Regions from separate parts of the Paenibacillus sp. PastF-3 genome, predicted to be linked through region 2. Evidence: predicted binding sites of a transcription regulator. Region 2 holds the regulator's gene; each other region holds the start of a gene.
The links. Region 2 encodes LexA, which represses DNA repair genes until DNA is damaged. Its sites were predicted from a motif close to CGAACATATGTTCG; they were not measured.

Region 1: a site for LexA is predicted at 1,976-1,989, ahead of M2444_RS08700 (YolD-like family protein). Genes of this name have one in related genera too.
Region 3: a site for LexA is predicted at 2,007-2,020, ahead of M2444_RS30130 (sigma-70 RNA polymerase sigma factor region 4 domain-containing protein). Genes of this name have one in related genera too.

The regions. Positions count from the first base shown of each region.
Region 1 is NZ_JARXWM010000003.1:350,910-354,192, forward strand. It holds gene M2444_RS08685 (hypothetical protein) at 17-487, opposite strand; gene M2444_RS08690 (M15 family metallopeptidase) at 564-1,373, opposite strand; gene M2444_RS08695 (hypothetical protein) at 1,439-1,603, shown strand; gene M2444_RS08700 (YolD-like family protein) at 1,600-1,935, opposite strand; gene M2444_RS08705 (hypothetical protein) at 2,318-2,878, opposite strand; gene M2444_RS08710 (PH domain-containing protein) at 2,997-3,283, shown strand, end outside.
Region 2 is NZ_JARXWM010000008.1:86,855-90,137, reverse strand. It holds gene M2444_RS17280 (hypothetical protein) at 1-106, opposite strand, end outside; gene M2444_RS17275 (L,D-transpeptidase) at 254-592, opposite strand; gene lexA (transcriptional repressor LexA) at 763-1,389, opposite strand; gene M2444_RS17265 (LysM peptidoglycan-binding domain-containing protein) at 1,685-2,098, shown strand; gene M2444_RS17260 (DUF896 domain-containing protein) at 2,208-2,417, shown strand; gene M2444_RS17255 (hypothetical protein) at 2,467-2,994, shown strand; gene M2444_RS17250 (HAD family hydrolase) at 3,028-3,283, shown strand, end outside.
Region 3 is NZ_JARXWM010000024.1:49,368-52,650, reverse strand. It holds gene M2444_RS30140 (helix-turn-helix domain-containing protein) at 866-1,108, opposite strand; gene M2444_RS30135 (YvrJ family protein) at 1,105-1,278, opposite strand; gene M2444_RS30130 (sigma-70 RNA polymerase sigma factor region 4 domain-containing protein) at 1,280-1,924, opposite strand; gene M2444_RS30125 (hypothetical protein) at 2,204-2,614, shown strand; gene M2444_RS30120 (phosphodiester glycosidase family protein) at 2,675-3,283, opposite strand, start outside.

The DNA.
Region 1 (3,283 bases), on a different contig from region 2:
TTATTAAGCATGTCGTTTATCTGCGTTCGTCACTTCTGCTTCTCATTCCGACAAGACCCAAGAGTCCAAACAATCCGAGCCAGCCCCAGTTAGATCCTCTGCTGGTAGTTCCAGTATTCGTAGTTGTGCTGGTTGCCCGATATTTACCGTCTGTTGTAGTGTTGGATAGTGGAGTTACCGTATTTCTGTTGTAGTTATCCCGGGTGTAGTTGTCATTGTAGTTAGTGGTGTTAGGTCTATAATTTTCCCCTGTGCGAATCTTATCTCTCATAATGCTCTCATGCTGATTCATCGTTCCCGTAGTACCGTTCATTAGATTGCCTTCCGTATTCATCATCCGAGTGTTATTCATGGTACCATCCATGCCCGTATTCGCGTTCGGGATACCGCCTAATGCGGCTGACCCGATTGGATTAGCGTAACTAGCTCCCATTATACTCAATGACAGTACAGTGCAGCATGCAAGGCTTGTTATTAGCTTATTCACAACGTTATGCCTCCCTTTATGGTTAGTTATCATTGATAACTTCCCCTTGGGTGGCACTGTCTATACATGATTAGCTTTACTCTTTTACTACGTTCACTGTCTTACTCGATGCGTCATACGTAACCTTTGCTCCAAGCGCCTCAGCTAGAGCACGTACGGGTACATACGTTATGCCGGTATCAAGAACACCATCCGTAAGTTTAGCACCGTTTAAGGTTATTGTTACTTTAACGTCTTTGTTCACCTGCTCATCCTCCCCAGTAATCCTTTTTAAAGCTTCATTGACCTGATCCGTCGTAGGACGTTTACCTGCCCGAAGTTGAGTCGTGGTTAAGCCGAAGGCCATTTGCAGATGTGAATAATCTTTAAAAGACGTCCAGTCTCCTCCCCACTCAAGCCCTAGCTGTTTTCCCACCTGTACAACCTCTTGCCAGTCCGCAATTTTATCTTTATCACCATCACGATTCATATCCCAGGAAAGACTTTTTCCATCCGGCAGCAAAAGCGCAAAGTCAAACGCAAGGCCATAATTATGATAGCTGGTTCCACCCTTGGCGTTGGTAACTATAGGTCCAGGCTTACTTCTCCCCTGCGCATACAAGGCATTTTGTTCAGCAATCGACCGTAACCCCTGAGTAATAACGATGGGCACTCCTCTGGCATAGCTTTGCTGAATCAAAGCCTTCGCCCCTGCTGCCAAAACAGGATGAAGCCCAACAAGCCTCGCCGCCGATTTGTCCCTCACTTGATCTAAAGTCAGCATAGAATCACCCCTTGGTATAATCAATGATCCCGCTCCCCCATTCGCTTGTACTAATACCCCTGCTTGCATCAGCAAAAAAGACCCCGGTATCCCCGAGATCTCCCCTGAAAAGCACCTATTCATAGCTTCTCCACCTTGGATCAATTCCACAAAAAAGGGCAAAATATTAGCGAAAGGTGGGAACACATATGGACATTCATAGCGATAGCTATAAAGTTGCTGCCCTGAGCGAGCAGGAAGAAGCACTCGAAATTATTCGAAATGCCGAAGCTTCCATTGCACATCTGACCGGCAACCCAACAGTGACCCTAATTGCTTATGAAAAAAGTGAAGTCAGCGGTTCTCAGCATTAGACGATGTAAACCTCCACGAGGTCATCTACATTGATCCACTTCCATTCCTCCGCCCACTGCAGCTTAAACTCACGCGAGTGGGTGTGAATGGAAGTCACAAAACCACTTATTGTCTTATTCTCAAAAGGATCAAACAGCACAGCAGTGACGCGCACATGACTCCGTAACGATAAGGCCAGTGTACATTCGATCTCCTCCAGCTTCTGCTCATCAAGAATAGGCTTGATGCGGCGCAGCGTCTCCCGTTCATCCCTAATAATTCTTACCTTGTGCTCCGGCAGCATCATGCGACTGCTTTCCCAGAGTCCGTTTTTCTCCAGCTTTTTGCCCATGGTATCCCCTCCCTAATTTCTATACTTATTCCGCTATGCACGAACGTATGTTTGTATTATATCCACACCCTCGCTGAATAATCAACAATCAGGAAAAAGATACCTCTTTTAAATCCTCCTCTTCATCTAAAAGTTGTATAATACTGTATATCTAATTGAGAGTGGCTTTCCACTTGAAAAAAAAACAATGCCCTGCTCATCCTAATTCCTGTATTATTCCTGTGTCTATACCCCCTCGTATATCGAAGCAGTACCCTCTCAGACCTCACAAAAGGAATCGTAGCTGGTTTATTTATAGGATTATCAGTGTTACCTCTACTCAAGCTCAACATCGCATCAAAAAGACGCTGACAGTTGAACTGTTCAGCGTCTAACTTCCGATCTATTCTTGAACTTTCTCTGATTCAGCGGTGGATTGACCATCAGCATCGATGAGTCCTGTTGCTTCTCTTGCTTCATTAAGCTTGGAAATGCCGTATAGCATCGCGACGTCAGCGTTCTGATTCAATTCCTCGAACTTCTCAGCAGTGACCTCTGCGGAATCAGCACCTTGAGAGGCCTGTTCTTTTAGAGAATAAGCACTTTGAAAAGCAATCTTAGACTCATCAAGCAGCTTACGAATGTCTTCGGGCAAGCTAGAGGAAATTTTCACTTTTTCAGCCTGATTGGATAGGTCTGTTGCGGTCTTCTGGAATTCGTTAATCTTCTTCTCCAGCTGCCTGTCCGAAAGGTCTCCTGCTGAATAAGCAGCAATAGCTTCGTTGAACTCCGCTAAAGATGATTTTCCTAATTCATCAAGTTTAGACATATCATTGTAGAAGTTTTGCACGGTTTCCTGCACTTCTTCTTCCGAGGCAGGTGCCGATGAAGTTGAATTATTATTGCTGCAGGCGCTAAGGATGACAGTCAGCATTAGCGTTCCTATTAGTAACACTTTTTTCATTATTTATCCCTCCACTTAACAGAATAATGTCGGTTTGTGTAAAGCGCAAATGAAATTTATGTAAAACGACTATTATGTTATAATTATTTTAATTGTAATCAGGGAAGGAGAGGTATTTATGCCTTATTGCACAACCTGCGGATCAGAATATAAGCAGGGCGCTAAATTTTGTGGAGAATGCGGAACTAGCATGGACGGCACCGCTCCAGTGACCGCCCGCCGTCCATCAGCAAATCCAAATGCTACTCAAGAAGTCGTTCTCTGGAAAGGCAAACCAGCCAGTATCTCTGATCGCCTCAAAGGAATCGTACGCCTAAACACGACTACGTACACCATTACAAGCCAGCGCATTATGGTTAAGACCGGACTTATCGGTAAAAATGTCGAAGAGATCGAATTACTGCG
Region 2 (3,283 bases):
TTACTTTTTTTCCACTAGCTTGATCGTTATTTAACAATAAGCCAGAGAGTTTAACAAGTGCATCGACTTTAAAATCGACGAGGGTTCTAATTTTTGAGTTGTTCAAAACGAAACACTTCCTTTCAATTTGAAATCCTGTTAACATTATTCGACATATAACCACATAATTCCTATTAGGTCATCAAAAATACATAAATACAAACACGCCCCCTCCGTTAAGCAAGGAGTGAGGCGTGTTTATCTATGGATAGATTTAATTTCTGATCGTTACTAGTGTTCCAATTGGAACAATCGCAGCTAGTGCTAACACATCCTCATTGTACATACGAATACAACCATGGGATACTTCGTGCCCTATGGATGAGGGATCATTATTTCCATGTATCCCATAGTGAGGCTTAGATAGTCCCATCCAAAAGACCCCAAATGGACCGCCTGGATCGGGTTGTTTATTAATGATTGTGAATTCACCGAGTGGTGATTGAGTTAACATTTTACCGATTCCGACTGGGAAGCCCCTGATCACAATGTCGTTATCAAGAAGATAAAGCATACGCTGCGTCAGATCAACTATAATCCGGTAATTTGGCATTGTGCACACTCCTTTCTAATTAAGATATGAGCAGGATGCCTAAACGGTTATTCTTAAAAATGGTCATTTTAGCCTACGGGAACATATGTTCCAGATGGGGTTAAGCTAAATGCATAGAAAAAAAGGCTGCTCCGCATTCGCGGAACAGCCTTTTTGGTAGGAGTGCATACTTAGTGGATATCTCGAAATAATCCGATAACTCTGCCGAGAATGGTCACGCGATTAAGGCGAAGAGGCTCGTACGCCGGATTCTCCGGCTGAAGACGTATATGATCACGTTCTTTATAAAAAGTCTTAACGGTTGCTTCATCTTCTTCGGTCATAGCTACAACGATATCTCCGTTATCAGCCGTTTGTTGTTGACGAACAATAACATAGTCACCATTCATAATCCCAGCTTCGACCATACTGTCACCTTGAACCGATAACATAAATACTTTGTTATCTCCAACATAGTGTGTTGGAAGGGGAAAGTAGTCTTCAATATTCTCAGTAGCAGTGATAGGAACCCCGGCGGTAACCTTACCTACGACAGGAATTCGAGCGACGGTTTGTGCGAAATGGTGCACATTCTCAGAATCCTCTTGGCCAAGCAATTCTATCGCACGAGGCTTCGTTGGATCTCGACGGATAAGTCCCTTCTTCTCTAGCCGATCCAAATGACCGTGAACTGTGGAGCTGGAAGCAAGACCAACAGCTTCTCCAATCTCCCGGACGGAAGGAGGATAACCCTTGCTGCGGACTTCGCTACGTATAAATTCCAGGATCGCCAGCTGGCGACTTGAAATCTTTGACATTGGAATCAACCCCATATAGTAATGTTTGGGAAAATTATAACATAGAACTACCGTTCGCACAAACATAAGTTCTAACTATTATAAATATTAATTCGATAGAGTTAATAAATGGTAGTCTTGTATTGATTACATTTCCTTCATCTAAATGGTAAGAGCAGGTTCTTAGATGAATAATATGGTAAATATTGACCTCTGAAAAAAAGAGAACAATTGTTCTAAAATAGTATTGAACAAAACACATGTTCGTGTTATTATGATTTTGGAAGTGAGAACAAGTGTTTGGAGGATGATATTCATGTTAAAATACAGTACATACCGTAGCATCTACGATAAAGCCCCAGTGGTTGAATCTTTAGGACATAATCCTATTACCCGTTATTCAGCTCAGATTAAAGAAATCACAGAGTTTTTGCTTGAAGGCTTGATGCGTTTGTTCCGTAGAGATTTTGTTATTAAGCTGACATTGATCATTGTGCTCGTACTATCAGGACTTACAGTAGTGGGTAATGTATTTGCAGGATCTACTACTTTAATGAAGGATGAGAAGCGCGTAGTGGTTGAACGTGGAGATACACTTTGGAGTATTGCTCTTGAGAATAAACCTTCTGATATGAAGACGGCTGTATATATAGAAGGAATTAAGAAATCCAATGGCATAAAAGGTAGTCAGATTAATGCTGGAGATATTCTCTCTTTACCTATTTATTAATATTCTAAGAACATATTAAGAGGACATGAAGAGCTTGCAGGGAGTAAACCTTGACAAGCTCTTTTTCTCATGGCAGAGTTAGAATTAATTTATAAGGGGAGGGAAAGTTTTGAATATTGATGAGTTGGTCGCGCGTATTAACGAATTGGCACGCAAACAGAAGAGCGTAGGCCTTAATCAAGAGGAAACGGCGGAACGCGCCAAGCTTCGGGAAATTTATTTGGGGAATATCCGCAATAACTTTCGAGCACAATTGAATACGATTGAATTGGTTGATAATGATGAGCATGAACAAGGTAACAAGGGGCTTAAGCATTAACACCCTGTTCCTTTTCATAGATATTTCTGGATGACTAGGGGGAACGCATATGGCCCGTTCTTGGGAAAGAATGGTTCAACGCAACACGCAGCAAATCAACAAGCAAAGAAAGAAACAGGGGAAGGAAACGATTTACGCATCTAAATCTAAATCTCCTGGGAAGAACACCGAAATCTTTAAAGGCCGTAACATTGCATTTCCAGTAGTGTTATTAGTGCTAGGTACTATGTTTTGGATGATTGGTTCAGTGGACCAAGCCAAAGGTAATGGTATGCTTATGAACTGGTTAGGAGTCGTTTTGTACTACTTACTAGCAGCACTTCTGTTCTTCCGACGTCCGTACTTGAAGGTAGAGAATGCTAGACTATCTACTATAAAATTCAATCGCGAACGCTATCTGCCAGCTTCTGATATTGAGAAAATCATCCTCTCGCGTGGAGCAGTTGTCATTAAGCATAAAGGCAAACGCACGAAATGGATTTTTACCAGACTTATGAATCGTTATGATACAACTGCGATGGGGACTAGACTGGAAGCATTCGCAAAAGCTCACCAAATTGAAGTAATTCACGAATAGAAATTAACCAGCCATGGGAGAGGGAGACCTGTAATGCCAATTTCCGCCGTACTATTTGACCTTGATGATACACTGCTCTGGGATGATCGGAGCGTCAATGAAGCATTTCGTTCTGCATGTGAAGCCGCTGGGGATACGATTGATCCACAAGAGCTGGAAATTGCGGTGCGTAAAGAAGCCATAGGACTTTATGAATCCTACGAAACGAACCCGTTTACAAAAATGATTGGGATTAATCCGTTTGAAGCACTTTGGGGGAACTTTACTGCAGGTGAACAGCCGGAATTTC
Region 3 (3,283 bases), on a different contig from region 2:
CGTAATAGATCTAGTATATGATCTCTTAGGTGATTTGGAAAGAGAATCCTACTCTTTAACAGTAAATATCCCCTTAATTGAACTGCATCATATTAGAAGATGTTCTTAAACCTATTGTTTGGAAAGAAGATGAACTGATGTAATACTTCCTCTTAGCCTCTATATATTTCATTCGATTGCAAAATACCCCGAAGAATGATTAAATAATCAGTAAGTAGCCTACCACAATCAAATATGCTAATTAATCGGAAGCACCGATAAATTCTTAAACTATGAGTAAATACATTCATGGTTGTGAATCTATCGGTGCTTTTTTCTATAAATCAATAAGGAGGTACGTATCAAGGGGTTCTGCTTGTTGTCTGAAATTATACGAAAATAACCGAAGATAAAAGGGAGAGATTTAATAAATGATAGATACTACACTAATATCATTAATATTGAGAATATCATTTGGTGGTGTAATGATGTTTTTAAACCAGCGCTTGTACCACTTATATGCTCATGATTTATTACACAATTCACCTTGGCAAATTCTTCACTATGTCATATTTTTTATACTCATGTGGTTCTGTCGTCCCTTATCCCTTATACAGCTAGGAAAGGAAGTAGTGCAAGATCTATATAGAGTCTGGAAAAGAAAATAATTAATCTTAGTCTGTGAATATAGACAAACTGGCTGCGTAATCTCACGGTCATTTGTTAAAACTGACGTGATAAAGGTTACTTATAAAGATTACGATTGGTCGATGAGTGTCACTGGTCCGCAGGTACGCTATCTATGTTCTCTTTGGTTGGTCAGCAACAGAAGAAAGCCACCTATGTAAGGGGGCTTTCTTCTGTTTAAGAGGATTGGAAATGTAGATTAGAGGTTGTTTTCCATGTGAATAAAAGTTTCAAAATCCGGGAGAGAGTCAAGATCGTAATTATGAACAGCCCTTACAATTTTTTCAATGGTAGATTGCTCAAAGTCTTTAGCGGAAAGTGAAGATAGAGTTCTTGATGTTTTACGAATTAAAGGATAATAAGCATCTATAATTTTGCGCATGGCCTCTCGGTCACCGAATTGTGCTTTACGCGCACATTCAAATAATTCAGAGTTCTTCACTTCTTTTTATCCTCCTCCCCAAGCAATGCCAGTTTGAAATCTTGAATCGTAGTAATGAGGTTATCTATTTTTTTTTCGAAACGTAATAATAAATAACCTGTTAACACTATAGGAAAGCCGAAATTACCGATTGTTGTTGATATTACAGTAATTAACTGAGCCTGATCCATGCTAGCTTCCCTCCTTTATTGCCGATTCAATATTCAATGGGGGAATATACCGTTTCAACTTCTGTAAAGATGTTTTTCGTGTTTTAGAGATAGACTGCTGGGTTACATGTAAGAGTAACGCTATCTCACTATCTCGACTACAGGAGGAATAGGCAAGGGTTATCACAAATTTTTGTTTAGGTGTTAATTTGGAGAATCCATGATATAACCATTCATTATTAAGCTGTGATTGGAATACATCAGGATCAACTGTTACTTGAGGAATATCCTCCCCGTGGTAAACATTCGATAAAATCTCTCCTAAAGCTACATCCTCATCTGCTGACAATGGTTTATCAAAGATTAGCAACTCTCGCTCCTCATCTTTTTTTACTTTCCTTAGATAATCGATTCGGCTATTTGTAATGAGAGAACTAAGATACTTTGTAAATCGGATGGCAAAAATATAAATTTTAAAGGCTTGATTTAACTTTTCATGGTTGGATTCAGTTGGATTGTTAATAAATTTTTCTACTAATATCGCATTCTCTGGGTGTGAGGAGAACCCAAGTACAATAGGATGCTGCAAAGATAATTCAAATTCATATCCGGTAATGTTTGTAACAGCCCTTGAATTTTTACTATTCATATTATAGATTTCTTCCATGAAGGATCTTCCTTTCTTGAATTAGACTGTTCGCCCTATACTATATAAAGTGAAGTGAACGAGTAAAATCACAACCAATACAAGAACAAATGTTCCTATTTATTATACTTTATTTGGTTAATTATTTGAATCACTAGATAATTTTTACTGTCAGACATTAATAACAAGGATAGCTATCCTTTAAATATTTAATTGTAACTTTTAGAAACAATTACATCCTTAAAGCGTTTAAATTGTATAAGAAAGGAAATCAAAATTAACCGAAGGAGGAATCACCCCATGAGGAAGATACAATTGATGAGTTTAATCCTGGTTTTATTTTTCTTGTCTGCTTGTTCATCAAAAGAAGAGGTTAAAACTACTTACATTGATGCAACTGCCTATCAAGGAGCACAGCAAGATGTGCTTTCAGTGGTAAACCAACGAGTGGAGTATTTTAATAAACGGGATAAGGATCTATATGCTTCAGTATTTACTAAGGATAGTTCACAATCTGATATAGAGGCTTATGAAAAAGATAAAACGAGAATTATGAAATTAAGTGCTCCCAAATTTATGTCCGAAAGTGAAAATCAAATAACAGTTTCGATTCATGAGGAGTACAAAGATTCTCCTTATGGTTCTGTTGGCGATACGATGTATACCTTAATGAAAGTGGATGGAGCGTGGAAAATAAATGGTATAGATTAAATAGTACAAACAAAAAAAGAAAGCCAGTTAAATTTAACTGACTTTCTTTTTTTGTTTGCATTACTTGTTAATGATTCCAACCATAAACCCAAGTTTACGATTTGGATCGGTGCCGGTAAACGTATATTCTTTACAGAGCATCTCTGTTGAACCACCGCCATCGAGAAGTACACCATCACGAACATTTGGGATTTTGTTTAGGATAGCTGCCCGGAATGCAGTGATGCTAGTTTTACTTTCCGTAATAACTAAATGAATATTGTTGGAGCTATCATAGACAATTGCTGTTCTAGCAGCACTTGAACTTACACCACCAATGCCTTCAACGTGCTCAGTAGTCATTTGCGAGGACCAATTGGTGTTTTGCAATCCTAAGCTAATTCCTCCGATAGCCCAGTACATATCCGGACGCACATAACCTGATTGTGAGGCATTATCGATTACCTTAACACTTAAACTGTTAATATAGGCATCGTATACCAATGTTCCGCGAGTGTAGTATTCATTGAACCAGCCGGTATTGTGAACACCCTTTGCTCCCTTTACGGGAACGTCATTGTATACACCGATGCTAAAGCATTCGTTATAGTTACTGTTATTCGCGAATCCTGCATTAACTCCGTATACGCTTCCCGAGGTAACAGGGGCGAGTGGAGTGATACCTACTGG